Regions from separate parts of the Shewanella sp. VK101 genome, predicted to be linked through region 4. Evidence: predicted binding sites of a transcription regulator. Region 4 holds the regulator's gene; each other region holds the start of a gene.
What was found. The regulator MetJ, encoded in region 4, represses methionine synthesis genes. The targets are predictions, from matches to a motif close to TAGACGTCTAGACGTCTA.
Positions count from the first base shown of each region.

Region 1 (7,999 bases), 1.7 Mb from region 4:
TGTGGTTTGGCGAGTGTCGCGCAGCGACTGGCTGCGAGCGAGAGCCAGGAATGGCGAACTGGCCGTTGTGCATGGAGGCATTTACACCACGACTTTAGGCCGCTGGCACAGCGGCTATCATGGCTTTGAACCAAATATCACTAATAAACCTGGTTTTAGCTGCCAGCTAAGTTACAGCCCATCACCTGCGGTGCGCTCTCGCACAGGCGATCCTGTGACACGGCGTGAATACGTCCCTGTAGCCTCGACGAAAACATCCTTGTTTTCGACGGTCACAGTTCCGCCTGTGCCTGAAAATGAGGTGTATGTCTGCAGGCATATAGGTAGCTTCAAACAAGTTAGCTCTCACAAAGTTGCTCCAATCCCTCCTCGGTGTCGCCGAGAGCCTTTGGCGCAAATAACGTAGCTGAAGGCGAACACTCGCCGGTGACGAGTATGCTCATGAGCGCAAGCTATGGACAGATTGGAATGCTTAAGCTCCACGACTTTACGCCGCAGGCACAACGGCTATCATGGCTTTGGCTGAAAGCCATTCCCGACGCGCAAAAAAGCTCAAAGCTGCGGCGATTGCCGCACTCTGACAGGAATTTTCCACTGACTTGGCTTACATAAAAGCCATCAAAGCATAAACAAGCCCCATTCGGGGCCAAGTTCAGGCTGGATCTAGCGACAAATCAACTGATGAGATCGAAGTGACTCTGATAGGTCTGGGCCCAACGCAACAATTCGACTCGATTACGAGATTGAGTCTTGCGGAAAATCGATGAAATATGCGCCTTGACCGTATGCTCACTGATACACAGACGTTGGGCTATCTCTTTATTCCTGGCACCACTGGAAACCAGCTGAATAATGGTACGTTCACGCCGGGTCAACATCTGCAGCATGGAAACCGTATCGGCCGACATCTCATTGCCAGTGTCCAAGGTCTTGACCAGCTTACGGAACATCTTGCTGATAAGGGTTCTGTCGTACCAGAGCTCATCGGCCACCATCTTGCGCAGGCCAGTAAGCATAAGATCGATGCGCTGATCTGAATAAAGTACCCCGCGGATCCCCAGCAACATAGCCGACTCCTGATCCAGTGAACCTCTGGCAACTTGATAGAGGGCGACAGGAACATGAGAGACCAGACGGCTGGCCAGCAGAGGAATGCCCTTATTGTCCAGCGCCGACCCCTTCTGAGAAATTAGATAGAAAGTACTATCGCTCTTCTGCGGATCCAACTGTTCCGGGTGGCGTACTATACGGGTCTTAAGACCAATGGACTCGGCCAGTATGGCCAAATGACAAGGGGCGGCTATCTGGTTTATAAAAACCAACTCATTGATACTACTCATATTTACTCTTCTCCCTGAAAAGTCTCGCTCATACCCCTAAAGGGATAGCTTCCTTAATCACTTTCCGTGAGCTTACACAAAAAGTATAAGATGATTCTGACCAGATAGTGTCCGGTTTTCATCACCATAAAGTATGATTCTAACAATCTTTAGTCGCATTGCCAGATGAAATATTGTAAAGACTGTATATGGCTCTCTCTGTCCCGACCTGTCAATCGGCGCCAAGACGCTGCAACTGGCGGTCATGAAATGAGGATAAAACCAGCAGGGCGGCGATGGCACCGATAAGAGCCATCAGCATATCCGACTGGGTATCCCAGACATAGCCCTGGGTGCCGAGAAAGGCCTCGGCACCTGAGCCTGTAGCCGCGGCAACCCACCATTCAATCAGTTCATAGAAAGCCGACAAGGCCAAGGCAAAACAACTGACTAGAAAAGCACACCAGGCACCAGGTTTCACTGCTTGGTTACGCAGCAGTATCTCCCTGGCAATCATTGCCGGGATAAATCCTTGGGCCAAATGACCCAGTTTATCGTAGTTGTTACGCTCAGAGCCCATCCACTGTGCTAAAGTATCGAACAGCGGCACCTCGGCATAGGTGTAGTGGGCGCCGACAAACAGTATCAGGCAATGCACCAAGATCAGGCCATAAAGCAGCGGAGTCAGCGGAAAACGTTTGCGGGTAAAAAACAGTATCGGCAGCGCCAGCATCCCAGGCAGCGCTTCCAGCCACCAAGTGAAATCATCTTTAGGCGCTATCGCCGACCAGATAAGTACCACAAAATAAATGACCAGCCAGATAATTGTGTTTTTCAAGCCACTTTCCTTATGCCAGTGATTGTTCTCAATTAGGAAAAAATACTTTAGCCATCTAGCCCTCCACTTCACCTGAAAAAAGTGCTACTTTGATTGGGCATGGGCAAAAGCATCATAGCATACGTACATTAGTTAATAATCAAGAGGGTACCTATATCATGGCGAAACACTCGCTGGACAAGGATAAAATTAAAATCCTGTTGTTGGAAGGCGTCCACCAATCAGCCGTCGATGTGCTGGAAAGGGCTGGCTATACCAATATCGAGTATCACAAGGCATCACTCTCCGGCTCAGAGCTTCAGCAGTCGATCAAAGATGCCCATTTCGTCGGAATCCGCTCCCGTACCCAACTGACCCAAGAAGTATTACAACAGGCGGAAAAGCTGGTTGCCATAGGATGTTTCTGTATCGGCACCAACCAGGTCGACCTCAAGGCGGCCGAGCAACTGGGTATTCCTGTGTTCAATGCGCCCTTCTCCAATACCCGCAGCGTAGCCGAACTGGTACTCGGTGAAATCATCATGCTGCTGCGCGGTATTCCGCAGCGCAACGCCCTGGCCCATCGTGGTGGCTGGCTCAAGAGCGCCAATGGCAGCTTCGAAGCCCGTGGCAAGACCCTGGGGGTCATAGGTTATGGCCATATCGGTACCCAGTTGGGGATCCTCGCCGAAACCTTGGGGATGAAAGTGATCTTCTTCGATATCGAAGATAAGCTGCCGCTGGGTAACGCCCAGCAGGTACATTCCATGGAGCAGTTACTGTCTCAAGCCGATGTGGTCAGCCTGCATGTGCCTGAAACACCACAAACCAAAGAAATGATTGCCCAGGCCGAACTGGCGATGATGCGCAAAGGCAGCATACTGATCAATGCTTCCCGCGGCACTGTGGTGGATATCGACGCCCTGGCGGTAGCCCTCAAGGAGCAACAGTTGGCTGGTGCCGCCATCGACGTGTTCCCGGTTGAGCCCAAGTCCAATACTGACGAATTCCAAAGCCCGCTGCGCGGTCTGGACAATGTGTTACTGACCCCCCACATAGGCGGCAGCACAGAAGAAGCCCAGGAAAACATAGGTATTGAGGTTGCCGGCAAGCTGGCCAAATACTCAGACAACGGCTCTACCCTGTCGGCAGTCAACTTCCCGGAAGTATCGCTGCCGCAGCATAAAGATGCCTCCCGCCTGCTGCATATTCACCATAACCGCCCCGGTATTCTGATCAAGATTAACCAGGCGTTCTCGGAGAAAGGCATCAACATTTCAGCCCAGTATCTGCAAACCACGGCCACCATAGGTTATGTGGTGATGGAGGTAGATACCACCCAGGCTGAAGAAGCACTGACAGAACTCAAGTCTATCGAAGGTACTATCCGTACCAGACTGCTGTTCTGATTTTTGAGGCTTTCACAGGGCGCCATATTGCTATCGGCGCCCTGTTTATTTCTGTCAAATCCGCTACAATCGCAGATCTCTTAATGCCTTCAATCTCAGGATCTTGTTATGAGCATTTGCGTTTCTCAGCCCGATTGGCCACTGGATGCCGGCATTCCGGATCTGCTTATTTCCCGCCTCTCTCACTTGGGTCTGCTTGCCGTTACCGGCGAACAGGGCCGCAGCTTTATCCATGGTCAGGTCACCACGGATATCAGCTCTCTCACGGCCGAGCAGTGGCGTTGGGGCGCTCACTGCGATCCCAAAGGCAAAATGCTTTCAAGCTTCAGAACCTTTGCCCTGGGTGATGCCCTGATATTGATGATGCCAAGGGATACCCTGGCTGCCGACTTGCCGCAACTGAAGAAGTACGCTGTGTTCAGCAAGGCCGAACTGGTCGATGTCAGCGACGATTACAGTCTCTTGGGTATAGCCGGCGCCAAGGCTGTCACTTGGTTGGCAGAGCAGTTCCCGGGCTTCAGTCCAGAGCAGCAAGTGAGTGCTGTCGATGACGGCGTGGTACTGCAGGACGGCGAGCGCTTTATTCTGGTTCTGCCCAAGGCCCGGGCCGATGCCTTGTGCCAGCAGCAGTCTCCAGTCGATGCCAGTGCCTGGCAAGAGCTGGAAATCCTTGCCGCCTACCCTAACCTGCCGGCATCACACATGGGCCAATTTGTACCGCAAATGTGCAACCTGCAGGCCATCAACGGCATCAGCTTCACCAAGGGTTGCTATATGGGCCAGGAAACCGTGGCCAGAATGAAGTATCGCGGCGGCAACAAGCGAGCCCTCTATATTCTCAAGGGTAAAGCCACTGTCGATGTCACCCCGGAAACCACGCTGGAGATGGCGCTGGATGAAGGTTTTCGTAAGGGCGGCAGCATTATTGAAGCCGTACAACGAAATGGCGAGTTGCTGCTGACCGCAGTGCTGGCCAATGACACAGAAGTCGGCGCCAAATTCCGCATCGCTGATGATGAAAACAGCGAACTGACGGTACTGCCTCTGCCCTACTCTCTGGAAGAGCAGGAGTAACAATGAATGACCCAATAAAGGCGCCGTCGGCGCCTTTATTTTTATCCGCAGTTTGTCGCTATTCAGTGCCGGATTCAGTTTCCATATGAGTATCACGCACCTCTATCACCTGGGGCAGTATCTGTTTGAACAGTTCCACCAATTCAGGGTCAAAGTGTTTCCCCGCCTCAGACTCCAGTAACGCCATGGTATCTTCTATGCTCCAGGCCTTCTTGTAAGGTCGAATCGAGGTCAGGGCATCGAAGACATCGGCAATGGCGACGATTCGCCCCTCAATGGGAATATCATTGCCTTTCAAGCCATTGGGATAACCAGAGCCATCCCACTTCTCGTGGTGAGTCAGCGCAATGCGCCGGGACATCTGCAACAGAGGATCCGGGTGCTCACCGATAATCTCGGCACCGATTTCGGCGTGTTGCTGCATGATTCGCCACTCTTCGGCGTCCAGTTTCCCCGGCTTTTTCAGCACAGCATCCGGAGTACCTATCTTGCCGATATCATGCATGGGCGCCGCATTGTAAAGCAGCTCACAGAAGTTGTCCGGCAGCTTGGCCTGTTGTGCCAGGAGCCTGGCATAGTGGCTCATGCGAATAACGTGTAAGCCGGTCTCGTTATCCTTGTATTCAGCGGCACGGCCCAGACGACGGATGATCTCGAAGCGGGTCTGTTCCAGCTCGCGGGTACGTTCGCGCACCTGTTGTTCCAGCAAACGCTTCTGATCATAGAGGGCCAAGTGGTTACGTACCCTGGCTCTGACTATCGGGGCACTGACAGGCTTGGTGATGTAGTCGACAGCCCCCAAATCAAAGCCCTGGGTCTCATCGGCCACCTCAGAGAGAGCGGTGACAAAGATCACCGGGATATGGCTGGTCATGGGTTCCTGCTTGAGACGCTTACAAACTTCATAGCCATTCATGCCCGGCATCATCACATCCAGGAGGATCAGATCCGGAGGGCTCTTCTGCGCCAACGCCAGCGCTCTTGGGCCATCTATCGCCACCTTGAGCTTATAATCGTCGCCGAGGATCCCCACCAGAATATCTATGTTCTCCGGTGTATCGTCCACCACCAGTACAGTGGCTTTTTCCATCTCAATCTCCCTCTTGTTACGGGCTCCACATCCTATTTCAGCGCCACAGTGCTTTACTGGCGGCGCGAATATCCCCTAATGAGTATAGTCAGGCCTGCTCGGTCTCGTTCAGCTCCTGCTGCAGCTCGCGGATAAGATCGGCGGCATCGTCAAACTGATAGCTGCCGACCATGCTGCTGACAGGTTTCAGGCGCTGCCACAGAGGCTTGCTCACCCTGCGGCTCAATGCTTCCAGTTGAACAACGGCTTCGGCATCGGCGTCTTCCAGACTCTGCAGCAGTTGCTCCAGGGCGGTTTTAAGCGCCTCGGGATCAATCTCCTCGGCGGCATCACCTTCCGTCTGAGGATCGCTGTGTGGCTTATCACCCATCCAGTCCGCAATGGCTTCGACAATGGCTGCAACCCGGGTTTCCACCGCCAGCAACTCTTGCTCACATTCTTCACCGGCCGCCAACTTGGCTTCCAATTGCCTGGCCTCTTCCACCAAAGGCTCGGAGCAAAGGTTACCTGCCAGCCCCTTAAGGGTATGCGCCGCCCTGACCGCTTCTTCCTGCTGTTGTTCCTTGAGCGCCTTGCGAATCCGTTTGCCGACATTGCCCTGACTACCGAGGAAACGCTCGAAGATGCGCCGATAGAGGCGCTCTGAATGCTGTACCAGCTGCAGTCCGCGATCGATATCCAGGCTCTCGTGTTCCGGCCAGCTCACCAGATTCTCAGGAGCATCGCCATGGGCCATACCAGCGTCATTGCTCCCTGCTGCGGCCGGGACTTGCCCACCTCCCAGATACTGCAACAACACCTGATACAAGAGGCTGACTTCTATCGGCTTGGCGATGTGGTCATTCATGCCCGCTCGCAGACACATCTCCTTGTCACCGGCCATGGCGTTGGCCGTCATGGCAACCACAGGTAACTGCTCAAGCCCAGGCATCTTGCGCAGTGCCTCTGTGGCCTGATATCCATCCATCACAGGCATCTGGCAGTCCATCAGTACAAGATCAAACTGCTGCTGCGCCAACTTCTCCAGTGCTATCTGGCCATTCTCGGCGATGGACAAGTCTATGCCCACCTGCTCAAGAAACTCGGTCGCCACTTCCTGATTCATCTCGTTGTCTTCCACCAGCAACACACGTTTGCCGGCAAGAGCTGCCAGTTGCAGGGATTCGAGATCCAACGCCTTGCGCCTGACAGGAATATGGCCCTGACGCCCAAGAGCCAGCATAATGCCATCGAGCAGCCTGGAGGCACTGACCGGCTTGGTGATATAGCCGTTAATCCCGAGTTGCTCCAACTGTTCGATAAAGTCACTGTTGGCGTGGGCCGACACCATGAGGATCAGCGGCGGCTCTTTTACCTGTAGTATCTGCCGCGCGGTTTCCATGCCGTCCATCTCAGGCATCTTCCAATCGATCAAGGCCATCTTGTAGGACTTGCGCTTCACCTTATCCAGCGCCTCCATGCCACTGCGGGCACAGTCAACGGTAAAGCCCATGCTCTCGAGCGTGGTGCGCAATATATCTCTGGCGGTACCGTTGTCATCGACCACCAGAATGGGCATGCCCTCCAGTTCCTGCTCTACATTCAGCTTGTCGTTTTCCGCAACCTTGAGCCGCACAGTGAAGAAGAAACAACTGCCGTTGCCAAACTGGCTCTCGACGCCGATTTCGCCGCCCATCAGTTCTACCAGTTGTTTGGAAATCGCCAGCCCAAGCCCGGTACCGCCGTATTTACGCGTGGTCGATGTATCTGCCTGGCTGAAAGACTTGAATAATCTGGCTTGCTGCTCGGCCGTCAGACCTATGCCACTGTCGCGCACCGCGAATCTCAGGATCACTTCATCCTGCTCGCGGCTGAGCTCACTTATCGACAGCATCACTTCACCCCGTTCGGTGAATTTGATGGCGTTGTTCATCAGGTTAATAAGCACCTGACCGAGACGCAGTGGGTCCCCTTCCAGGTGGCTGGGTACGCTGGGGGCCACGGCAAACAGCAGCTCCAATTGTTTGTCGGCGGCGCGCTCAGAGAACATATCCCCGAGATCTTCCAAAATACTGTCGAGCTGGAACGGCACCACTTCGATATCCAGTTTGCCGGCCTCAATCTTGGAGAAGTCGAGAATGTCATTGATGATCCCCAGCAGGGATTGCGAAGCCCGTTCAATTTTTTCCACATAGTTACGCTGTTTGCGATCCAACTGTGTCTGCAGGCACAGCTGAGACATGCCGATAATGGCGTTCATCGGGGTGCGGATCTCATGGGACATATTGGCAAGGAAGTCACTCTTGGCCTT
Region 1 is NZ_CM151402.1:3,912,100-3,920,098, forward strand. It holds gene ACSHSR_RS17510 (helix-turn-helix transcriptional regulator) at 675-1,340, opposite strand; gene ACSHSR_RS17515 (DUF2238 domain-containing protein) at 1,552-2,157, opposite strand; gene serA (phosphoglycerate dehydrogenase) at 2,316-3,545, shown strand; gene ygfZ (tRNA-modifying protein YgfZ) at 3,654-4,619, shown strand; gene ACSHSR_RS17530 (response regulator) at 4,678-5,709, opposite strand; gene ACSHSR_RS17535 (PAS domain S-box protein) at 5,798-7,999, opposite strand, start outside.
Region 1: the regulator MetJ is predicted to act here: its motif matches at 2,206-2,223, upstream of serA (phosphoglycerate dehydrogenase).

Region 2 (7,999 bases), 420 kb from region 4:
CTGTATGGAAACGGCCCATTTCGATCACTGCTACTGAGATATCGCCTGATAAATAGATATAAAAAAACCGCCCTGAGGCGGTTTTTTTGCAAGCTGAGTCTATTACAGACCTGCGTCGGCACGCAGGGCTTCAGCCTTGTTGGTTTGCTCCCATGGGAACTCATCACGGCCGAAGTGACCGTAAGCAGCGGTGCCTTGATAGATGGGACGCGCCAGATCCAGCATCTCGGTCAGGCCGTATGGGCGCAGATCGAAGTGCTGACGAACCAATTGGATCAGCAGCTCTTGCGAGACTTTGCCGGTACCGAAGGTTTCCACACTGATGGAAGTCGGTTCGGCCACACCAATGGCGTAAGACACCTGGATTTCACAGCGATCCGCCAGACCGGCAGCCACTATGTTCTTGGCAACGTAACGGGCAGCGTAAGCGGCGCTACGGTCAACCTTGGATGGGTCTTTACCTGAGAAGGCGCCACCACCGTGACGGGCCATGCCACCGTAGGTATCAACGATGATCTTGCGACCGGTCAAACCACAGTCACCCATGGGACCACCGATAACGAAACGGCCGGTTGGGTTGATGAAGTATTTGGTGTCCTTGTTCAGCCACTGGGCAGGCAATACTGGCTTGATGATGGTTTCCATCACGCCTTCCACCAGATCCGCCTGACTGACGCTACCGCAATGCTGGGTAGAAAGTACCACGGCATCGATACCGACAATCTTGTTGTCTTCGTAGGCGAAAGTCACCTGAGACTTGGCGTCGGGACGCAGCCAAGGCAGAGCGCCGCTCTTGCGTACTTCGGACTGGCGCTTAACCAACTGGTGAGCATAAGTGATAGGAGCCGGCATCAGCACGTCAGTCTCATTGCTGGCGTAACCGAACATCAGACCCTGGTCACCGGCACCCTGTTCTTTGGGATCGGCACGGTCTACACCCTGATTGATATCGGGGGACTGCTTACCGATGGCGTTCAGTACCGCGCAGCTGTCGGCATCGAAGCCCATATCTGAGTGGGTATAACCTATTTCGCGAACGGTTTTACGGGTCAGTTCTTCAATATCGACCCAGGCAGAGGTGGTGACTTCACCGGCTACCAATACCATACCTGTCTTGACCAGGGTTTCACAGGCTACACGGGCCTTGGGATCCTGAGCCAGAATCGCGTCGAGTACCGCATCAGAAATCTGATCGGCGATTTTATCTGGATGTCCTTCTGAGACCGACTCAGAGGTAAACAAGTGTTTTGCCATAATTCGGAAAATCTCGTCTGTGGAATTCAAACGTGTAGAAGCATCTACATCTAGACGGCCATTTTAGTAGAATTCGACTTGGATGACACCCCTTGTCGCAAATATTTGTGCGCCATGGCGCAGGAATCGGCTCAAATGACTCAAATCTTTTTTTACTATTTTCAGCTATTTTGCTGAAATTTATCAGATTCATCTGTATCTGAATCTAGACTTTTCCTCTGGCAATTCAGCCTTGGCATTTGCGTTGAAAGCGATCAGCGGACAGGCAAGTTGACAGCTTTGTGAGCGGCAGGCTTCGCAAATGAGGCGCAAATGTAAACACAAAGCAAAGCCTGGGCTGCTTTTGGCGCCGTGGGTGGGCGAATTTTATTTGCGTCCTTCTGCCCGGTAGGGGAAAATATGGCTCCATTTTGCCCAAGACCTCTAAGATCAAGCAGGAGAGAGCATGTCTTCCCGTAAAGAACTCGCTAACGCTATCCGTGTTTTAAGTATGGACGCTGTCCAAAAGGCCAATTCCGGCCACCCCGGTGCTCCCATGGGGATGGCAGATATCGCCGAAGTCCTGTGGCGGGATCACCTCAAGCACAACCCTGTGAACCCTCAATGGGCTGACCGCGACCGCTTTGTGCTGTCAAACGGCCATGGTTCCATGCTGCATTACTCACTGCTGCATCTGGCGGGTTATGATCTGGGCATTGAAGATCTCAAGCAGTTCCGTCAACTGCACTCACGTACTCCGGGCCACCCTGAATATGGTTATGCTCCCGGCATCGAAACCACCACAGGGCCTCTGGGCCAAGGCATCACCAATGCCGTAGGTATGGCTATTGCGGAAAAGACTCTGGCGGCTCAGTTTAACCGTGACGGTCACGATATTGTCGATCACCATACTTATGTCTTCATGGGTGACGGCTGTCTGATGGAAGGTATCTCCCACGAAGCCTGCTCTCTGGCCGGCACTCTGGGTCTTGGCAAACTGATCGCCTTCTGGGATGACAACGGTATCTCCATCGACGGTCATGTTGAAGGCTGGTTCAGTGATGATACCCCCAAGCGCTTTGAAGCCTACGGCTGGCATGTGGTCGCCGGTGTCGACGGTCACGATCCGCAAGCTATCAACGCTGCCATCGAAGCCGCCAAGGCCGATCCGCGTCCATCGCTGATCTGCTGCAAGACCATCATAGGTTACGGTTCTCCCAACAAGTCCGGTTCTCACGACTGCCACGGTGCGCCGCTGGGTGATGCTGAAATCGCCGCCGCCCGTGAATTCCTGGGCTGGAAGCACGACCCATTCGTGATCCCATCTGAAATCTATGCCGCCTGGGATGCCAAGGAAGCCGGTAAGGCCGCCGAAAGCAGTTGGAACGACAAGTTCGCCGCCTATGAAGCCGCTCACCCCGCGCTGGCCGCCGAGCTCAAGCGTCGCCTCAACGGTGAACTGCCAGCCAACTTTGACGTCGATGCCAAAGCCTATATAGAGCAGTTACAGGCCAATCCTGCCAATATTGCTTCCCGTAAGGCCTCGCAAAATGCCCTGGAAGCCTTCGGTAAAATGCTGCCGGAATTCTTAGGGGGCAGTGCCGACCTGGCGCCTTCCAACCTGACCATGTACTCAGGTTCCAAGCCTATTTCGGCCGAAGATGCCAGCGGCAACTACCTGCACTATGGTGTGCGTGAGTTTGGTATGACCGCCATCATCAACGGTATTGCCCTGCACGGCGGGTTTGTACCTTACGGCGCCACCTTCCTGATGTTTATGGAATACGCCCGTAATGCCATGCGCATGGCTGCGCTGATGAAGGTGCAGAACATTCAGGTCTATACCCACGATTCTATTGGTCTGGGTGAAGACGGCCCGACTCACCAACCGGTTGAGCAGATTGCCTCGTTGCGTATGACTCCCAACATGAGCACCTGGCGCCCATGTGACCAGGTAGAATCTGCCATTGCCTGGAAGTACGCCATAGAGCGCAAAGACGGCCCAACTTCACTGATCTTCTCGCGTCAGAACCTGACCCAGATGCCACGCAGCGCCGAGCAATTGAGCGATGTGGCCAAGGGCGGTTATGTGCTGGTGGATTGCGAAGGCGCGCCTGAGCTGATCATCATTGCCACCGGTAGCGAAGTCGAGTTGGCGGTTAAGGCACAGGCTGAGCTGGCTGCTACTGGTGCCAAGGTGCGTGTGGTTTCCATGCCATCTACCGACGTATTTGACCAACAGGACGCGGCTTATAAAGAAGCCGTACTGCCAGCCAATGTCACAAAACGACTGGCAGTGGAAGCGGGCATAGCCGATTACTGGTATAAATATGTGGGCCTGAACGGTCGCATTATTGGCATGACCAGCTTCGGTGAGTCAGCGCCTGCCAATCAGTTGTTTGAGATGTTCGGTTTCACTGTAGATAAAGTGGTTGAAGCCGGTAAGGCTCTGCTCGCCTGAGCCGCGCCTGCCTGATTGGAAATGACTGTGCGGCAACCAGGCAATGGAATGCCGCACAGGAAGTGCAACGGCCTGTCAGGAAGACAGGCCGTTACCCAATCAGCATCCCTCATTAGAGGAACAGGATCTCCATGATCAGAGTCGCAATCAATGGTTATGGCCGCATCGGCCGCTCAATTCTCCGTGCCTTATACGAGTCGGGTAAAAGGCAGCAAATTCAGATCGTTGCCATCAATGAACTGGCCAAGCCCGAGGCCATAGTCCACCTCACTAACTATGACACCACCCATGGTCGCTTCCATAGCCGCGCGAGTCTTGCAGACGGCATGATGCAACTGGGGGACGATAGCATCAGACTGTTGGCCGAGCCGGAGGCGGACAAACTGCCCTGGGGCGAGCTGGATGTCGACTTGGTGTTCGAAGCCACAGGCGCCCTGTCTGATAGACAGAGCTGCGAGGCTCATATCCAGGCCGGTGCCCGCCAGGTATTGATAAGTCATCCCTCTTCGGCGGATGTTGACGCCACCATAGTCTTTGGTGTCAACCAGGAACTGTTGGCCGCCGAACACACTGTGGTGTCCAACGCATCCTGTACCACCAACTGTATTGTCCCTGTTATCGATGTGCTGGATCGGCACTTTGGGGTCAAGAGCGGTGCTATTACCACTATCCACTCGGCGATGAATGATCAACAGGTGATAGATGCCTATCACGACGATCTGCGCCGAACCCGCGCAGCCGGGCAATCGATTATTCCGGTCGACACCAAGCTGGCCCGCGGCATAGAGCGTATCCTGCCGCAGATGAAGGATAAGTTCGAGGCCATTTCAGTGCGGGTGCCCACTATTAATGTCACCGCCATAGATGTGTCTGTGACTCTCAATGACAGAGTGGATATTGCCAAGGTAAACCAGGTGCTGGAACAGGCGACCCATGGCAGGCTTGAGGGCATTCTGGGCTATACTGATGAGCCTCTGGTATCATGCGATTTTAATCATGATCCGCGCTCCAGCGTGGTCGACGGCACCCAGACCCGGGTCAGTGATGGCCAACTGGTGAAGCTGTTGCTTTGGTGCGACAACGAATGGGGCTTTGCCAACCGTATGTTGGATACGGCGCTGGCGATGATCAAGGCCCGCAGCGCCTGAGAGGCTGCAACAGATTATTCCAGGGTGGCAGGGAAGGCGCCGTCCTTAGTGAAACAGATTTGTTTTTGATTAAGAAGGAAGCGTAAAAATGGCAATTATCAAGATGTCAGAGCTGGATCTTCAGGGCAAGCGTGTGCTTATCCGTGAAGATCTCAATGTGCCTGTGGCCGATGGCGTGGTCACCAGCGACGCGCGTCTGCGGGCTTCGCTGCCCACTATCAAGTTGGCACTGGAAAAAGGGGCTGCCGTGATGGTGATGTCCCACCTGGGACGACCAACCGAAGGCGAATACAATGAGGAGTTTTCCCTCAAGCCTGTGGTGGATTATCTGGCCAAGGCGCTGAACTGCCCGGTACGTCTGGAAAAAGACTATCTGGATGGCGTCGAAGTTGCCCAAGGTGAAGTGGTGGTGTTTGAAAACGTCCGCTTCAACAAGGGTGAGAAGAAAAACGACGAGGCGCTTTCCAAGCAACTGGCAGCCCTGTGTGATGTCTATGTGATGGATGCCTTTGGTACCGCTCACCGCGCCCAGGCCTCGACTCATGGTGTCGGCATGTTTGCCCCGATAGCCTGCGCCGGCCCATTGCTGGCGGCAGAGCTGGATGCCCTGGGTAAGGCGATGGACAACCCGGCGCGTCCCTTGGTGGCGATTGTCGGTGGCTCCAAAGTGTCGACTAAGCTGACAGTGCTTGAATCTCTGTCCGGCATAGTGGATCAACTGGTGGTGGGTGGTGGTATCGCCAACACCTTTATTGCCGCCGCCGGCCATCCTGTGGGCAAGTCGCTCTATGAAGCCAACCTTATCGATGAAGCCAAGCGCCTGGTGGCCAATGCCCAGAGCCGTGGAGGCGATATCCCTGTGCCTACCGATGTGGTGGTTGGCAAGGAGTTCAGCCCTGCAGCCGTGGCTACCTTGAAGCCAGTGGCCGAGGTTGCCGACGATGAGATGATCTTCGACATAGGCCCGGACAGCGCCGAAGCCCTGGCAGTTATCCTGCAACAAGCCGGTACCATAGTCTGGAACGGCCCGGTTGGGGTGTTCGAGTTCGACCAGTTCGGCGAAGGTACCAAGCGTATCGCCCAGGCGATCGCCGAGTCACCGGCCTTCTCCATCGCAGGTGGCGGTGATACTCTGGCCGCCGTGGACAAATACGGCATTGCCGACAAGGTGTCATACATCTCTACCGGTGGCGGCGCCTTCCTCGAGTTCCTCGAAGGTAAAGAGTTGCCGGCTGTGGCCATGCTCAAGGCCCGCGGTAACTGAGCAAAATCAAAAGAATTATAAAGAAACCGCTCCCGGCTTTGCCGGGAGCATCAAGTTAAATCCAAGCGATAGCGACCTCGGTGAAGCAATTCACCCTATTATTGGAGTAAAAAAATGGCCCTTATTTCCCTACGCCAACTGCTGGACCACGCCGCCGAACATGGATACGGCGTCCCGGCGTTCAACGTTAACAACCTGGAGCAGATGCGAGCCATCATGCAGGCCGCCGAAGCCACTGACAGCCCTGTGATTGTGCAGGCTTCAGCCGGTGCCCGTAAGTATGCCCGTCCTCAGTTCCTCAAGTATCTGATGGCGGCTGCCCTCGAGCAGTATCCGGATATCCCTGTGTGTATTCACCAGGACCACGGTACTCACCCTGACGTGTGTCAGCGTTCCATCCAGCTCGGCATGAGCTCTGTGATGATGGACGGTTCCTTGATGTCTGACGGCAAGACTCCTGCCTCTTATGAGTACAACGTCGATGTTACCCGCAAGACAGTGGCCTTCGCCCACGCCTGTGGCGTTTCTGTTGAAGGTGAAATCGGTTGTCTGGGTAGTCTGGAAACCGGCATGGCCGGCGAAGAAGACGGTATCGGCGCCGAAGGTACCCTGAGCCACGAGCAGATGCTGACCAGCCCGGAAGAAGCCGCCCGCTTCGTGGCCGACACTCATGTGGATGCCCTGGCCATCGCCATAGGTACCAGCCACGGTGCTTACAAGTTCAGCCGCAAGCCTACCGGCGATGTACTGCGTATCGACCGCATCAAAGAGATCCACGCCCGTATCCCCAACACTCATCTGGTCATGCACGGCTCTTCTTCTGTGCCTCAGGAGTGGCTGCAGATCATCAACCAGTATGGTGGCGCCATCCCTGAAACTTACGGCGTGCCGCTGGAAGAGATTGTTGAAGGCATCAAGCACGGTGTACGTAAGGTTAACATCGACACAGATTTGCGCCTGGCATCTACCGGTGCGGTACGTAAGTTCCTGGCTGAAAACCCAGCTGAGTTTGACCCACGCAAATTCCTCAAGGCCTCCATGGAAGCCATGGCCGACATCTGTACCGTTCGCTACGAAGCCTTCGGTTGTGCCGGTATGGGCTCCAAGATCAAGCCGCTGTCGTTGCAGGCCATGTACAAGCGTTATCAAACCGGCGAACTGGATCCACAGATCAACCTGTAATCCCGTTCTCTGTATTGAAAGCCCGCATTCGCGGGCTTTTTTACGTCCCGTTTCCGGCGTTTAAAGCAGAGATAACAGCAGCGCCGTCAGGTAGAGTCCAAGGCCAAAAACCGTATGGGCCAACAGACTTCTGCCTCTGGCTGTCCAGGGGGCCGGGGTACGTCTGGCCGCAAGGCCGGCACCCAGTCCCGGCTGCAGAATAAGAAAGGGCGCCAATACACTGATAATGCCAAGCAGCAGCGCCGGCATGATCTTCGGTGCTTGCAGCCATTGCGAACCGCAGATCGCCAGCAAGATGGCGGCAAAGATGATGCCTATCAGATAATGCGCTCCCCAGCCAAGCCAGGCTTCGCCCTTGATGGCTGCCGAGGCGCCGATAGGGCTGTGGATCAGTTTCCCCTTGGGTAAATGGCCTATCCAGCGACCGACCATGGGATAGCTCAGTGAGGGGATCCCCAACAGCATTTTTTGCGCCAAGGCCCAAATATCCATTACCAGAGTTGCACCAACACCTAAAAGCAGCGCATTGAGCCAAAAGGGAAATTCCTGCATCTATCTTACTCCTTGTCGTATTTTGTCCATCCGGGCTGGGCGGTTGTCGCCCCTGATGGATGATGATAATCTATCATTCAATAAATTAATTGAATGATTGTTTGGTGAAGAAAAAATGTCAAGCGACAATCTGACCGAGACACAGGGGCAGCAGCTCGA
Region 2 is NZ_CM151402.1:1,033,254-1,041,252, forward strand. It holds gene ACSHSR_RS04615 (hypothetical protein) at 1-37, shown strand, start outside; gene metK (methionine adenosyltransferase) at 103-1,254, opposite strand; gene tkt (transketolase) at 1,700-3,694, shown strand; gene epd (erythrose-4-phosphate dehydrogenase) at 3,826-4,842, shown strand; gene ACSHSR_RS04635 (phosphoglycerate kinase) at 4,931-6,106, shown strand; gene fba (class II fructose-bisphosphate aldolase) at 6,221-7,288, shown strand; gene ACSHSR_RS04645 (DUF2938 domain-containing protein) at 7,349-7,840, opposite strand; gene ACSHSR_RS04650 (ArsR/SmtB family transcription factor) at 7,956-7,999, shown strand, end outside.
Region 2: the regulator MetJ is predicted to act here: its motif matches at 1,298-1,315, upstream of metK (methionine adenosyltransferase).

Region 3 (7,999 bases), 1.5 Mb from region 4:
AATTCAGGCGCATTAATAAAACCGCTGAATACCATCGTCAGGTTATTTTGTTTCTTAGCAGTGTCTTGTCGCACTAATAGTAGTTTGCGGGTTCCGAACGTTGTGTAATACAACCCCGGATAATCCTCTTCCGCTTTTAAGGTGCTCTCTTTCGCTAATCCGACATCAGCCAGTTTTTCAAGTGATAGTCCAAATAGGTATCTATTGGCCATAGTTATCGCCACGTCATTTCTTAACTCGGTATCCCGGGATATTACCCAAGGCAAGAAATCATCACTAACAAGAGGCAATAGATAAGGCTGATTTTGGGGGATTGATACTGTATCTATGGTGTATTCGCGTTGCACTGAGATTTCTTTCTGGAATGTATCGAGTTCAAGAGTCGCCATGGATACGGCTTTCTGTGCGCTGAGTACCGCAGCTTCTTCTGCAGAGGTATTCCCTTTTTTTGCGGCCAGGAGCTTCTGTTTTTTCTTCAGCTCTCCTTGTTTATTTGTCACTGTAGCTTTCAGGTTATCGATAACCACGGATACCAAGGGTTGATGCAAAAGTTTTGGAATACAAGCTGCTTTGGGAGGCGTAACGCCTTGCCCCTGATTGTTTTTATCGCTTGGAGGGAGAGAAGCTGAACCAATCGATATAGGAATTCCCTGTGAAATGGCGGCAATGTTGGCTACGGTTTTTATCGCCGCCATGCCCAACTCTATGGATTTGTCGTCAGCATGGGTGGAAAAGGATTTAAGCAAACCATTGGGATGCATCACCACGTTCATGCCCCAGGCTTTGGAGAAAGCATGTAACTCTGAAGGGTTAATCACGAATACTTTGGTTAGATCAGGATGCCCTGTTTGTTTGACTGTTGCGGTAGTGTTGAAATCAAACTCCAGGGTATCATTGACCACACGACAAAAGACCAATTTATGAGTCAGCGTTACTGTTTGCGATGAAGCCGGCAAATGGTAAACCAAACCTTGCTTGGCCGATGTTGCACCGGGATCGTCATTACTTTTAATGACCGTTGTGGTGAGTGTACTGGTACATCCAGATAGGCAAAGCAAGGCCGCGGCCAAATGCACTGTTCGCATAGTGAATTCCTTTTCAATGAAGTGATGGAGACAACCTCATTAAAAGTAATCCCAGTTTCAGGTTCTTGCAAAAAGCACCAGCTTACGGGCGAAGGAGAGATACAGTAAGTGTTTGATGAGTATGGCTGTTATCAAAAATGTGGAACGGTCTTGAATTCAGGGACCCTCACCCGAATAGGCGAGAGCCCCTGAACAGCTCAGTTGTTCGCTTAAGAGCCTCTTTTACTCAGGATCATAATCCAATACGGGGGCCAGCCATTTTTCGGCTTCGGCCACTGTCATCCCTTTGCGGTGGGCGTAGTCTTCCACCTGATCTCGGCCTATGTTGCTTACCCCAAAATAGCGTGATTGCGGGTGCGCAAAGTACCAGCCGCTGACCGCCGCCGTGGGGTACATGGCAAAGCTCTCGGTAATCTTGAGGTCGATACACTCGTCTGGCTTAAGAAGCTGCCAAAGCAGGCCTTTTTCCGTGTGGTCCGGGCAGGCAGGGTAGCCGGGAGCCGGGCGTATGCCCTTGTACTTTTCACGAATAAGCGCCTCGTTATCCAGGTTTTCTTCGCTGGCATAACCCCAGAATTCCTTCCGCACCCGCTCGTGCATCCGCTCGGCGAAGGCTTCGGCCAGGCGGTCGGCCAGACACTTGAGCATGATGGCGCTGTAGTCATCGTGGGCCGCTTCGAAACGGGCAATATGGGCATCGATGCCATGGCCGGCGGTGACCGCAAATCCCCCCATATAGTCGGCCACGCCGCTCTCTTTGGGAGCAACAAAGTCAGAGAGACAGAAGTTGTGGTTGCCCACCCGCTCCAGCTGCATCCGTAGATGATGGGTGGTCAGCAACACTTGGCTGCGTGAGTCATCTGTGTAGATCTCGATATCATCGAAGTTGACGCTGTTGGCGGGAAAGAGGCCGATAACGCCCTTGGCGGTGAGCCACTTCTCTTGGATGATTTGCTCCAGCATCGCCTTGCCGTCGGCATAGACTTTACGCGCCTCAGTACCAACGACTTCATCATCCAGTATTTGCGGGAAATGACCGTGCAACTCCCAGGCGCGGAAAAATGGCGTCCAGTCGATGCGCATGAGCAAGTCCTCCAGCGGATAGTCGTCAAACACCTGGATCCCCGGGGTGTTGGGCTTCACTGCTTGGTAGTTGGCCCAGTCGTGGCTGCAGCGGTTATCCCGTGCTACCTGCAAGGGCACAATCTGCTTGCGCTTGGTCTGCGACAGGCGCTTTTGGCGCATCATTTCATATTCGCGATAGGTTTCGTCTATGGTGGCCTGGCGGGTTTCATTGTTGATGAGCTTGCTGACCATGGGCACGGCGCGCGAGGCATCGGCAATATAGATGGCGCCGTGGGGATAATGAGGCGCTATCTTCACTGCGGTATGGATCTTGGAGCAGGTGGCACCACCGATAATCGCCGGCAGGGTCAGACCTTCGCGCTCGAAGGTTTTAACATTGTGCACCATCTCATCCAGGCTCGGGGTAATGAGCCCGGACATGCCTATGATGTCGACCTTCTCGGCTTTGGCGACTTCGATGATTTTCTCCACCGGCACCATGACACCGAGATCTATCACTTCATAGCCGTTACAGGCCAGCACCACCCCGACTATGTTCTTGCCTATGTCGTGAACATCGCCCTTGACCGTAACCATCAGCACCTTGCCGTTGCTCTGGCCTTCGACTTTTTCGGCTTCGATATAGGGGTTGAGATAGGCGACCGCCTTTTTCATCACCCGCGCGGACTTGACCACTTGCGGCAGAAACATCTTACCGGCGCCAAAGAGATCGCCCACCACGTTCATGCCGTCCATCAGCGGGCCTTCAATCACATCCAGCGGCCGCTTGGCCTGCAGGCGCGCTTCTTCTGTGTCGGCGTCTATGTATTCGGTGATCCCTTTCACCAGCGCGTGTTCCAGGCGCTTGTTGACCGGCAACTTGCGCCATTCGAGATCTTCTTTCTTGCCTGCGCCGCCCGGGCCACCGCGATACTTCTCGGCGACCTCGAGCAGCTGCTCTGTGTTACTGGAGTCGGCAACCGGGCAGGGCAGGTTGAGCACCACGGCCTCTACCTTCTGCTTCAGCTCAGGGTCGATATCGTCATAGATGGCCAACTGACCGGCGTTGACTATGCCCATATCCATACCCGCCTTGATGGCGTGATAGAGGAACACGGCATGAATGGCTTCCCGCACCGGGTTGTTGCCGCGGAAAGAGAAAGAAACGTTGGACACCCCGCCGGAAATCATCGCATGGGGCAGGTTGGCCTTGATATCTTCAATGGCGCCGATAAAGTCCACCGCATAGTTATCGTGCTCCTCTATGCCGGTGGCGATGGCGAAGATATTGGGGTCGAAGATAATATCTTCCGGCGGGAAGCCCACCTTATCCACCAGCACCCGGTAGGCGCGGGTACAGATTTCGGTTTTGCGCTCCCGTGTGTCGGCTTGGCCCTGTTCATCGAAGGCCATGATGATGGCGGCGGCGCCGTAGCGCTTCACCAGTTTGGCCTGTTCAATAAACTTGGCCTCGCCCTCTTTGAGGGAGATGGAGTTGACTATTCCCTTGCCCTGAATGCATTTGAGCCCGGCCTCAATCACCTCCCACTTGGAGGAGTCGATCATCACAGGCACCTTGCTGATATCCGGCTCTGAGGCGATAAGGTTGAGGAATTTCTGCATCATCTCGACCCCGTCGAGCATGCCCTCATCCATGTTGATATCTATGATCTGGGCGCCGTTTTCTACCTGGTCACGGGCCACCTCCAGCGCGGTTTCGTACTGGCCTTCTTTGATTAACTTGAGAAACCGGGCCGAGCCGGTGACATTGGTGCGCTCGCCCACATTCACAAACAGGCTGCTTGCATCTATGGTCAGGGGTTCCAGTCCGGAGAGGCGACATGCCACCGGCAGCTCAGGCAGCGGCCTTGGTGCGTGAAGGCTAACGGCTTCAGAAATCGCCTTGATATGCGCAGGCGTGGTGCCACAGCAGCCGCCGACAATATTGAGCAGCCCCTCTTCGGCCCAGGGGCCTATCACGCTTGCCATCTCCGCCGGAGTCTCGTCATAGCCGCCGAATTCATTGGGCAGACCGGCATTGGGGTGCGCCGAGACAAAGCACTCGCTGATACGGGAAAGCTCCTCGACATAGGGCCGCAGTTCTTTCGGGCCCAAGGCGCAGTTGAGGCCTATGCTCAGCGGCTTGATATGTCTGAGAGAATGGTAAAAGGCCTCTGTGGTTTGCCCTGTCAGGGTGCGGCCCGAGGCATCGGTAATGGTGCCGGAAATCATCACCGGCAACCTTTGGTCCAGTTTCTCGAACACATTTTCGATGGCAAACAACGCCGCCTTGGCATTTAGAGTATCGAAGATGGTTTCCACCAGGATGATGTCGGCGCCACCGGCGATCAGCGCCTCGGTAGATTCGCTGTAGGCCAATACAAGATCGTCGAAATGTATGTTGCGAAAGCCGGGGTCATTCACATCCGGGCTGATGGAGCAGGTGCGGTTGGTGGGGCCGAGCACCCCGGCCACATAGCGGGGAATACCGCTGGCGGCGGCCACCTCATCGGCCACTTCGCGGGCGATTCTGGCGCCTTGGTAATTGATCTCCGCCGCCAGGCTCTGCATCTCGTAGTCGGCCATGGCAATGGTGGTGGCGTTGAAGGTGTTGGTTTCTATGATGTCGGCACCGGCCAGCAGGTATTCCCTGTGAATGGTCTTGATGATCTCGCTCTGGGTCAGTACCAGCAGATCATTGTTGCCTTTGACATCGCAATGCCAATCTTTGAAGCGCTCGCCGCGGTAATCGGCTTCTTCCAGCTTGTAGTCCTGGATCATGGTGCCCATGGCGCCATCTAAAATCAGGATCCGCTCTTCGAGGGTCTGTTTGAGCTTGAGCTCTGTCTGGCTTTGGGAGTGCTGGGAAGTCGCCATAGGGTTACCTTTCATACCTGTCTTATTGCTGTTTTACATTCGCGGCGCTTGGCATCCGCGACATCATCTCTGCCGACCTGACGCCCGGGACACTATCTGGCATGATAGCCAAAGGCGTGTGTGGGCGCGGAAAGTTATTTTGGACATTTATACGTATAGACGTCCATAATATACGGATTCCGGCGGCCTGCGGCAAGGTTAAATTGGCCCGGTAACCACCGGACTCTGACGGGAGAAGTGTGTGGCTGAACATAGGCAACTGAATATCTATCTGCTGCGGCACGGCGAATGTGAAGGCGGTGAGATTATCCGCGGCCGCAGTGATGTGGCCCTGAGCGATGAGGGCAAAGCGCAGATGTGGCGTAGCTGGCGGGCTATCAGTAGTGAGCTGGAGCAGTTGCCGAGTGCGCCCCAAAGCTTGGTGCTGCTGAGTTCTCCGGCCCAGCGTTGCCAGGCCTTTGCCGCCGAGCTCAAGGCCGATATGCCTGACTATTTCCCGGCGCCACTGCAGCAGCATGACTGGCTCTGGGAGCTGGACTTCGGTGACTGGGACGGCATGAAGGTGGCGAGTGTCTATCAGCAGCATAGCGAGGCGGCCGAAGCCTTCTGGCGTGACCCTGTGGCCAATACTCCGCCGGGCGGGGAATCGCTGCCAGCCTTTCGTAGCCGGGTGTTGGATGGCTGGCAGACTATGGTGCAGCGCTGGCTTGCTAGAGAGGCTAATTCTTCCGAAGGCTCTGGTTCAAAAGGCTCTGGTTCCTCAGCAAGTGCCGATGCAGCGCTGATCCTGACTCACAGCGGAGTTATCCGGTTGCTGCTGGCCGAGATTTTGCTGCCAGGGCAAATGCCGCCTGCGGCAGTGTTCAACGCCTTGGAACTACCTTATGCGGCCTGGGTCAGAATAACCCTCTATGCCAGCCGTGATGCCAGCGGTGATGCCAGCGGTGAAAGTGACCAGGAATGGCAGTGTTTCAGCAAGCTCCACTGGCCGCAATAGTGCTGCGCTATTGCGCCAGGCAATTGTGCCGGACGATAAAACCGGGATAATAACCCCAAATAGCCGCCAAGTGCGGCAGCAGCCAGGGTGTTGGCACCTTTGCAGGTGAACCAACCCAGGGAACCGGGAAAGCCCGGACTGTGCCCGCAACTGTGAGTCGCCGTTGGCGACGAGTCAGGAGACCTGCCCAGGCTGATAAACCAAACCAGAAACCCGGGCGGGTAAACCGGGGGAGCGAATAGATGATTCTTCCACTGCAGCCTGAGCCTTCTGCTGGTCACAGGCTCAATGTCGGGAGGCGGTTATGAGCCTGGCACTCAAGGTGCAACAGCTTAGCTGGCTTCCCGGTGGTCACATCGTATTGGCCGATGTGGGTTTTGAGCTGCCAAGTGGCAAGATGCTCGGGCTCATAGGCCCCAATGGTGCCGGTAAGTCGAGCCTGCTGCGCTGCCTCTATCGTTATATCCGCCCGGACAGCGGTCAGATCCAGCTGTTTGGGCAGGATATCAATAGTTTGTCAGCCAAAGCTTTCGCCAAAGAGGTGGCCGTGGTGCTGCAGGATACCCCGGCCCAACTGGCACTGGATCTGACTCAATTAGTGGCCATGGGACTGACTCCCCACAAGGGGTTGTTTGATATGCCATCGGCGGCCGACAAGGCCCAGGTGCAGGCGGCATTGGCGCAGGTCGGGTTGCAGCACAAGGCCGCAGAGCCTTTCGCGCAGCTTTCCGGCGGTGAGAAGCAAAGGGCCTTGATTGCCCGCGCCATAGTGCAGCGCCCCAAGCTTTTGATCCTGGACGAGCCCACCAATCATCTGGATATCCGCTATCAGATCCAGATCCTCGAGCTGGTGCGCAGCCTGGGGGTCACGGTGATCGCCTCGATTCACGATCTCAATCTGGCCTCGGCCCTGTGTGACGAACTCTTGCTGTTGGATAACGGCCGCCGTATTGCCCACGGCTCGCCCCAGAGCGTATTGACCGAAGACAGAATTGCCGGTGTCTTCGGTGTCTGCTGCCAGGTGGGGACGCATCCGCAGTTGGGAAGGCCGCTGATCCACTACTTTTATGGCTATCAGTCGCCAGAGCCTGGTCACGGCAAGGCTGTAAGCTCGGCGGCTCTCGCTAGTGGCAAGGTTCACGGCGCTGCGATAGTCGAGCCTATGGCAGGGCCTGCCTCGGCCGAAACCTGTGTTGCCCACAAGGAAACTGACCGGCGCCCAGGCTCGGTGGGAGGTGGCGCATGAATACTTCCATGGTCGCACCGGGGCGCTCGCTTATTGGCTGGTTTCTCAAACCCTTGCCCAGACTTTACTGGTGCTGGCTGCTGTTGCTGCTCGGCACTGCGTTGACACCCTTGGCCGCCGCCGGTTTTGGCGCCGCCGATATCAGTCTCTTCGATGTGGCAAGAGTGATTGGCAAACACCTGCTGGGCGTGGGGGAGCCGTCCGCTATCAGCGAGCGTATCGTCTGGGATCTGCGCCTGCCGCGTATCTTGCTGGCCTTTATCGCCGGCAGCGGTCTGGCATTGTCGGGTTATGTATTGCAGGCGGTGACCCGCAACCCGCTGGCCGATCCTTACCTGTTCGGTATCAGCTCGGGCGCCAGCTTCGGCGCGGTGGTCTCGGTCGCCCTGGCGACCGGCCTTGGCCTGAGTTCGGCCATCTCCGGGATATCGCTGCCGCTGGGAGCCTTTATCGGTGCCGGTTTGGCCGTGCTCATGGTACTGCTGCTCGCGGGCAGGAATATCGGCAACCAGATAGAGAGAATGTTGCTCTCCGGGGTCGCCATCTCCTTTATGTTCAGCGCCCTCACCAGCTTGATCTTGTATTTTTCTACCCCGCAGGCCACCACCTCCTTGCTGTTTTGGAGTCTGGGCAGTTTTGCCCGTGCCAGTTGGGATGGGCTTGGACTGCCCACTCTGGTGGTGCTGGCGGCCTTACTGGTGATCCTGGCCTTCAAGCGTCAGGTACTGG
Region 3 is NZ_CM151402.1:4,084,575-4,092,573, reverse strand. It holds gene ACSHSR_RS18190 (hypothetical protein) at 1-1,085, opposite strand, end outside; gene metH (methionine synthase) at 1,308-5,027, opposite strand; gene ACSHSR_RS18180 (histidine phosphatase family protein) at 5,269-6,024, shown strand; cobalamin riboswitch at 6,093-6,229, shown strand; gene ACSHSR_RS18175 (ABC transporter ATP-binding protein) at 6,329-7,270, shown strand; gene ACSHSR_RS18170 (FecCD family ABC transporter permease) at 7,267-7,999, shown strand, end outside.
Region 3: the regulator MetJ is predicted to act here: its motif matches at 5,176-5,193, upstream of metH (methionine synthase).

Region 4 (7,999 bases):
TTGAGATTGGTCACCACAGGGGCGCTTGCGGCATCACTCTTGGGGGCTATAAGGGTAAAGTCGGTATGAGAGGCGTAGCTAGAACGCACCGCCAGGCTGACCTCGGTATCAAACAGCGGCTGCAGGGTACGGCAATGCAGTACCGGGGAGCCGAGCCGCGCCAGGCGGTCGGCCTCAGCCAGCGACATACTGCTCAGTAGCCTGGCATCGGCAATCTTGTTGGGATCGGCATTGAACACCCCTTCGACATCTGTCCAGATAGTCACCCTGTCGATATCGGCCAGGCTGGCTATCAGAGTGGCACTGAAGTCGGAGCCGTTGCGACCGAGCAGCAGAGTTTCGCCTTGGCTATTGGCGCAGATAAAGCCGGTGATCACCAGGCGCTCATCGGGATGCTCGGCCAGCAGTCGCTGCACCCTTTCACGGGACTCATCGAGGCGAATCCTTGGTACTGCGCCCTCATCGGCAATCAACAAACTGCGGGCATCCACATGGGAAGCGGCGACACCGGACTCCCGCAGCAGCGCCGCCATCAGTCTGGCCGACCAGCGTTCGCCGAAACCCACCACCTGATTGCATTGGTATTCGCTGAGTTCAGGCAAGGACAACAAACTGGCCAGTTGCGCCTTATCTGTAGACAGACGCTCCCGCAGTTGACGCGCCTGTTCATTGCCCAGCAGCTGTTCAATCAGATTCTGCTGATAACCGACAAGCACCTGTAGCTCTTCCTGCCACAGAGCGCCAGATTCCTTCAGGTTCAGCAATTTATAGAGAAAATTGGTACTCTTGCCGGCAGCGGAAACCACTACAAGATCATCTGCATGACCATGGGTCAGCAAAATATGGGCGACCCGTCGGTAGCAATCGGCATCGGCGAGACTGGAACCGCCAAACTTATGTAGGTGACAACGTGCCATCTCAAGCTCCTTCAATTCAACAGTTTGCGGCTGCAGCCAATCCGGCGGCGATATCATCCAGCAGATCCCGGCCATCTTCTATGCCCACAGACAAGCGGATAAGCGTGTCTTTAATACCGGCTTCGGCGCGAGCATCACACGCCATGGCTCTGTGGGTCATAGTGGCGGGCACGGCCACCAGGCTCTCAACCCCTCCCAGGCTCTCGGCCACGGAAAACAGCCTGAGCGCGCCGAGGAAGGCAACCACCTGCGCCTCATCACCCTTGAGTTCAAAACTCAGCATAGCGCCAAAGCCACTCTGCTGCCTGGCGGCAATTTCATGACCTGGGTGGCTCTTAAGCCCCGGATAGTAAACTTTGTCTACCACGGGACTCTGGCTCAGTAGCGCCACTATGCGCTCGGCATTGGCCTGATGCTCGCGGATCCTCAGCGCCAGAGTACGCAGGCCACGCAGGGTCAGGTAGCTGTCGAAGGCGCCACCGCTCAGCCCGAGCGTGTTGGACCACCAGTGCAGCTGCTCTGCCAGTTCAGGATCTTTGGCAATCACGGCGCCGCCCACCACATCGCTGTGGCCATTGATGTATTTAGTGGTCGAGTGCACCACTATATCGGCCCCCAACAGTAAAGGCTGTTGCAGCGCCGGCGATAAAAAGGTGTTGTCGACCACCACCAATGCCCCCTGCTGGTGGGCCGCCTCGGCAATGGCGGCAATATCCACTACCCGCAGCAGCGGATTGGACGGCGTCTCGAGCCACACCATGCGCGGCTTTTGCGCCAGGGCAGCGGCGAGTGCTTGCGGGTCGGTTTGATCCAAAACCTGCAAACGAAACTGGCCCTTGGCGGCCAGATGGGTGAACAACCTATAGCTACCGCCATAACAGTCATGGGGCACCAACAAGAGGTCATCCGGCCCCAGCAGGTTGACCACCAGAGTAATGGCCGCCATGCCGGTCGCTGTGATTGCCGCACTGCAGCCCTGCTCCAGCTCCCCCAAGGCATCCCCCAAAATGGAGCGGGTAGGATTACCCGAGCGGCTGTAATCAAAGGCTCTTGGCTGAGTGTGACCATCAAAGGCATAGTTGGTCGACAGATAGATGGGTGGCACCACGGCCCCGTGCTGGCTGTCTGATTCGATGCCCTGCCGGACCGCTGTGGTTGCTAATCGCCGCTCTGTCATAATCGACTCCTGAATGCTGAGGTTCGACACCATAAAGATGTCTGGACGTCTAAATCTAACCAATGACCATCCAGCCGTCAATAGGCATCAAGACGTTTGGACGTCCAAATGTATGGATTTCTGTTCATATTGCACAGATTTTGCAGGCAATCATTTGACTGTATCCTGTAAGGGTTTAAAATCTGCTGCGAATTAGTGAGATCACAGGTGAATCAATGACTGAATGGAATGGCGAATACATCAGCCCTTATGCCGAACACGGCAAGAAGAATGAGCAAGTGAAAAAAATCACTGTCTCTATTCCGTTGAAGGTACTGAAAGTATTGACCGATGAGCGCACCCGGCGCCAGGTGAACAACCTGCGGCACGCCACAAACAGCGAACTGTTGTGCGAAGCCTTCCTGCATGCCTATACCGGCCAGCCACTGCCCAATGATGAGGATTTGTCCAAAGACAAACCCGACAGCATCCCGGAAGAAGCCAAACGCATGATGGATGCCATGGGCATTGAATGGGAAGACATGGAATAAGTGTCTTATTCCTCTGAATTATCTTATTGTTGAACAAGGATCGCTGCGCGATCCTTTTCTTTTGGGGGCTTGCGAATGCTGTCACTGATAGATCCCGTCACCCTGTTACTGGCATCCCTGATCATATTTACCGGCGCCCTGACCCAGTCGCTGATAGGCTTTGGCTTGGCCGTGGTAGCCACACCTTTGCTGTATATCGTCGATCCGGAACTGGTTCCCGTCCCTGTGATTGTGATGGGATTTTCTATCGCCCTGTTGACCTTGATACGCGAACGCGGCCACCTGGAATTCAACGGCTTGCAATATGCCTTGCTGGGACGACTCCCCGGCGGCCTGATTGGTGCCACCCTGCTGTTGCTGGCGCCGCAGCCTATTCTGGGCTTGACCATAGCCTTGATTGTGGCCGTAGCCGTATTCCTCAGCCTTAGAAAGTACAGCATCAAGATCAACCGCCTCAGCCTGTTTATTGCCGGGATATTTTCCGGGATCTTCGGTACCGTGGCCGCCATAGGCGGACCGCCGATGGCCCTGCTGCTGGCGGGTAAGGATGCCAGTCAGTTCCGCGCAGCGCTGTCGGCCTTCTTCATCTTCAGCTCATTGATAGCCTTGATTATTCTCGGCTGTTTTGGCCTCTTGACCTTGAGACACCTATGGCTTTCACTGTTGCTGCTGCCTTCGGTATTTCTCGGTTTTCTGGTGGCTGGCCGCTTGGTGGGCCGGGTGGATAAAGAGAAGACCCGAGTCCTGACGCTGGCGCTGTGCGCGCTGAGCGCCCTGTTGCTGACCATCAAATCAAGCCTGGCGCTCATCAACGGTTAATTTTAGAAGTGATAGCTGGTTTGCAGTACGCCGCCTATGGCGTCATCGCTGCCAAACATGCCGGTGAGATCCAGCCGGAAACTGTTGCCTATGGCGAACCCTGTCCCGAGTGAATAAAGATCGGCGGTGTGATCATTGAGATCCTGGCGATAACCGAGCCGTAAAGCAACCCAGTCAGCAGGCCGGTATTCACCGCCTAAACGCCAATAGCGGCTGCCCTCAAGCTCGGCAAACTTGTCGTTGTCGGTAAGATCCAAGTCGCTGCTGAGCGAAAAGGCCGCCCAGTCATAGGCCACCCCTGCGGTAACCATAGGTTTCACCTGATAGGTAAGCTGCACGCCGCCGGCCTCTATGCTGCTTAAGTCCCGCTTGATGAGGTTGCGACCACTGACACCGATAACCAAACCATCCAATGGCTGGAATGCCAGACCGATATCCAGGTTAAAGCCTGTGTCATCGCTTCGATAATCATCATCGTTGAAGTCATCGGCATCGAAGTTGTTGGCGCTGACGGCATAGTTAAAACTGTCCAACCGTTGCAGCTTGGGGGTAACTCCCACTGTCACCGGTATATTGACGATAGATAGCGGATAGCTCACGGCAACCCCGAGCTCGGAAACCGCCCCGGCCACCACTCGCCCCTGGGAGGTCAAATCTTGGATTTCCGGCGGATTATTGGGGTCCAGATTATCCAGGGCATCAATATCCGCGGCGGCGATTTCGGCTATTCCCAAGGCATCGAGATAACTCTTGAATACAAAGGCATAATTAAAACCATCCGAGGGCATGACCAAAGCCATATTGATACCGGCACTGACGTAAGCGCTATTGCCCTGCAGCGATTTCAAGTCACCACTGAGGCGCTTTCGGTAGTCATCGATAGCCGCTGTGTCGGCGGCGTCTATGGCATTGACCAGGGCGTCATAGTTATCCTGCAGGGCGTCAAACTTATCGATCATCTGATCTTTATCGGCGCCATCGGCGCCGATGATTGGAATGAGTAAACTGAAGTCATTGCTGCGGCGCGAAGGCAAAGCCAGCAGTGCCGGATTGGAAAAGGCCGCCGCCTCACGATTACCGGCTGCCACGGCAACCCCGCCCATGGCATCTGAGCGGGCCTCATAAACATCCTGACCTGCCAGTGCCAATGTGCTGGCAAGTCCCGTGGTAAGCAGTGTCAAAAGACTCAGTTTCATCTCATCACCCTCTTGCTTTTATCTGTAACCTGACACACGCGGTTACCTGGGTTAAAGATAGTCCAAATCTCGATGAAACTATGGCATCAAACACAAAAAAGCCCGTACCAAATGATACGGGCTGAGGCTCAAACAGGTTCAGAAGTGCTTGTTAACCAAGATAGCTCTGACCTGCATAGAGAATAAAGTGTCTAAGTGCCAGCACGCCGGTCAGGCTGCAGCAGGCTACCGCCAGCATGGCTCCCTTGGTGTGACGGGTACTCGCAGGCAGCAACAACATTGAAAGCAGTGGGATACCAAAGCCTATACCCACAACCCCAATCCAGAACACGCTGGCCCAGACGCCACTTGTCAGTGATGCCAGCGCTGCCGCCGCTGCACCGCCCTTGAAATAGAGCGCGCAGAACAGCATAAACAGGAACAGGATTTCTGCCGCCATTATGGGCAATTCCAAACCGTGCATCCGTCCCAGCTGTGGGCAGTGCTTGTCTGTCTTGAACAGCAGCAGCGCCACTACCGCATTGGCGGCCGCACCGGCCGACAAGCCGGATACCAGGAACAGCGCCGGTAATACGGCAGTGTTCAGCATGGGGTAAGCGTTCATGGCAGAGATCAGGAAGCCGGTATAGGCACCCACGACAATCGCCAGCACGAACAGCAGCACTTCCATAGTCTTGCGAAGGCCAGTCAGTGATTCTGCAATCCCTTTAAGAAAGCCCAGGCCCCAGTTACCGAGATCATCTTTCAGCACCACCAGTGCATAGGCAAAAGTCAGCGGAATATAGGCCAGCAGCGCCAACACCCCGATGGACATCACGGATGTCAGGTTGTAGTTGATCAGGATCAGCCAGAAGTGGAACGGCTTGGTCAGGTCAAACACCAGACACAGCATCCCCAGACAAATAGCCACTGGCGCTATCAAGGCTGCCGCCTTGAGAATGCCGCTGTCACCCTCTGTCTTGTTTTGCACCCAACGCAGCCCGATACCAATCAGCAGACTGCCTGCCGATAACCCAGCCAAGAAGAGGTAAACCGCAATGACCCAGTTCCAGGTTACAGGGTCGTATTGTGTCATATCGCCCCAAGTATTGTTCATGATTGGATCCCCCCTCTCTTGACAGGAATACGGTAGATTCTGGGCTTGGTACCCAGATGGGTCTTGTCCTGATAAGTCACGCGAGTGTTAAGCAGAGTCGCCACCTCGCTGCCGACCTCATTGGCATCACCGAACACCAGGGCATCGGTAGGACATACGGTCACACAGGCGGGTTGTTCGCCGCGCGCCAGTCGGGTGTCCTTACAGAAGTTGCACTTGTCGGCTACCTTGGTTTCCGGGTTCATAAAGCGCACTTTGTAGGGGCAAGCAGCCACACAGTACATACAACCGACACACTTTTCCGCCTTGATGGAGACTATGCCATCCTCGCCCACATAGGCCGCTCCGGTAGGGCAGACCTTGACGCAAGGGGCATCTTCACACTGCTGACAGGAAACCCTGTGATACTTGAAGTGCAGATGCGGCGCATCCCCGAATGGACCTTCTACCCTTACCTGCAGGCGAGTTACGCTCTCAGGTACACCGTTTTCGCTGCGGCAGGCGACGTTACAGGCCTGACAGCCGATGCACTTATTCTCGTCGTGCACCATCACATATCTTTTAGTCATCTTCGCCTCCCCTTATGCCTTTTCCAGCTTCACACCTGTGGTGTGTACGTTCATACCGCACACAGGTGCAGTCACGTTGGGCAGCAGGTTGCCGCAATGCACACCCTTGCCGGTCGCCCGTGCCAGCTCCTTGTTCTTGGAACCAAAGCCCATGTAGGCGAATACAGTGTCGGGACGTATACCCTTGGTCACCAGCGCGTGGCCCTCTTCACTGCCGACACTGGACGTGAGACGAATGGCATCCCCATTCTCAATGCCATGCTTGGCGGCGGTGTCAGGGTGGATCCAGACGGCGTTGTCGGACATCAGGTTGGCCAGCATAGGCACATTGTGAGTTGCGCCATTGGTATGCACCGCCACCTTGCCCTGAATAAAGTAGAGCTCATCCGGCTGTTTCAGGGTCACTTCGCGATAAGCGATAGTGCCGCGTCCAGGCGCCATGCCTTCCACCTTGGCGGAGGTCAGTTCAATCTTGCCGCTGGGAGTCTTGAACTTAAGCGCGCTGCCGTAGGTACCATCTTCATCCATGGCTCTGGCGTTGGGGTAGGCGGCGACAAAGTCGGCCACCATCTTGGGTTCGCGCAGCATCAGCGGTTTGCCGTAGCTGACAAAGCCCTTGTCCTTGATGTGCTGTAGCAGCTGGGCGTCTTTATTCACCTGCAGGAATTGCAGGGTTTCCATGTTTTCCCAGGGATAGTACTGCTCCAGGCCCATCTCTATGCCCAGTTCACGGAAAATTTGCCAGGAAGGCTTGGCATCGCCAATCACATCCACCACTTGCTGACGCAGGTAGTAGGCCGGGTTCTTGCCGGACTTGTCGGCCACCTCTTCATCCCGCTCCAGATAAGTACACTCAGGCAGTATGATGTCGGCCCAGGCGGCGGTTTCACTGATGTAAACATCACAGGAAACCACAAACTCCATCTTCTTCAGGCTCTCAACCACCTTGGCGCGGTCGGTCATGGTCTGCATGGGGTTGGTGCGGCTCATGACCCAGGCTCGCAGTTGGTAAGGCTTGGCTTCCAGAGTCGCATCTATGATTGATTGATAGATACCACCGCCGGACCAGGCCATGGCAAACTGCTCATCCATCTGGTCGATGCGTTTGGCTTGCGGTTTGGGCAGTTTGACGCCCGGCTTACCCAGCTCTGGGGCCACAGCCTCACCGGCAAACTTGTTGTAGCTGCCGGCCTTCTTACCCATGTAGAGGCCACCCTTACGTTCCAGGTTGCCGATCAGCACGTTGGCGGCATACAGCGCCCGGCGCATATCAAACTCTTCCGGAGTGAAAGTCGATCTGTGGCCAAAGTCGACCACGGCATGAGGCGCAGCGGCGGCATACTCATGAGCAATACGGCGGATATCTGCGGCGGGTACGTCGGAAATTTTCTCAGCCCACTCAGGGGTGTAGGCTTTAACCTCGGCGGCAAAGGCCTCAAAACCTTCAACATAGCGCTCGATAAAGGCCTTGTCATAAAGGTTGTCGGCAATCAGCACATGGCACAGCGCCAGGGCCACGGCCACATCCGAGCCGGGACGAATGGCATACCACTCATCGGCCTTATCGGCCACCACAGAGAACCTGGGTTCAAACACCACCAACTTGGCGCCTTTGTCGGCCTGGGCCTTCATCATTCCCCGGGTTTCGGACATATTGATCCCCTCATAGAGGTTATGACCGAAGTTGATGATGTA
Region 4 is NZ_CM151402.1:615,501-623,499, reverse strand. It holds gene ACSHSR_RS02885 (bifunctional aspartate kinase/homoserine dehydrogenase II) at 1-917, opposite strand, end outside; gene metB (cystathionine gamma-synthase) at 934-2,094, opposite strand; gene metJ (met regulon transcriptional regulator MetJ) at 2,310-2,624, shown strand; gene ACSHSR_RS02870 (sulfite exporter TauE/SafE family protein) at 2,700-3,443, shown strand; gene ACSHSR_RS02865 (conjugal transfer protein TraF) at 3,446-4,639, opposite strand; gene nrfD (NrfD/PsrC family molybdoenzyme membrane anchor subunit) at 4,791-5,735, opposite strand; gene ACSHSR_RS02855 (4Fe-4S dicluster domain-containing protein) at 5,732-6,304, opposite strand; gene phsA (thiosulfate reductase PhsA) at 6,317-7,999, opposite strand, start outside.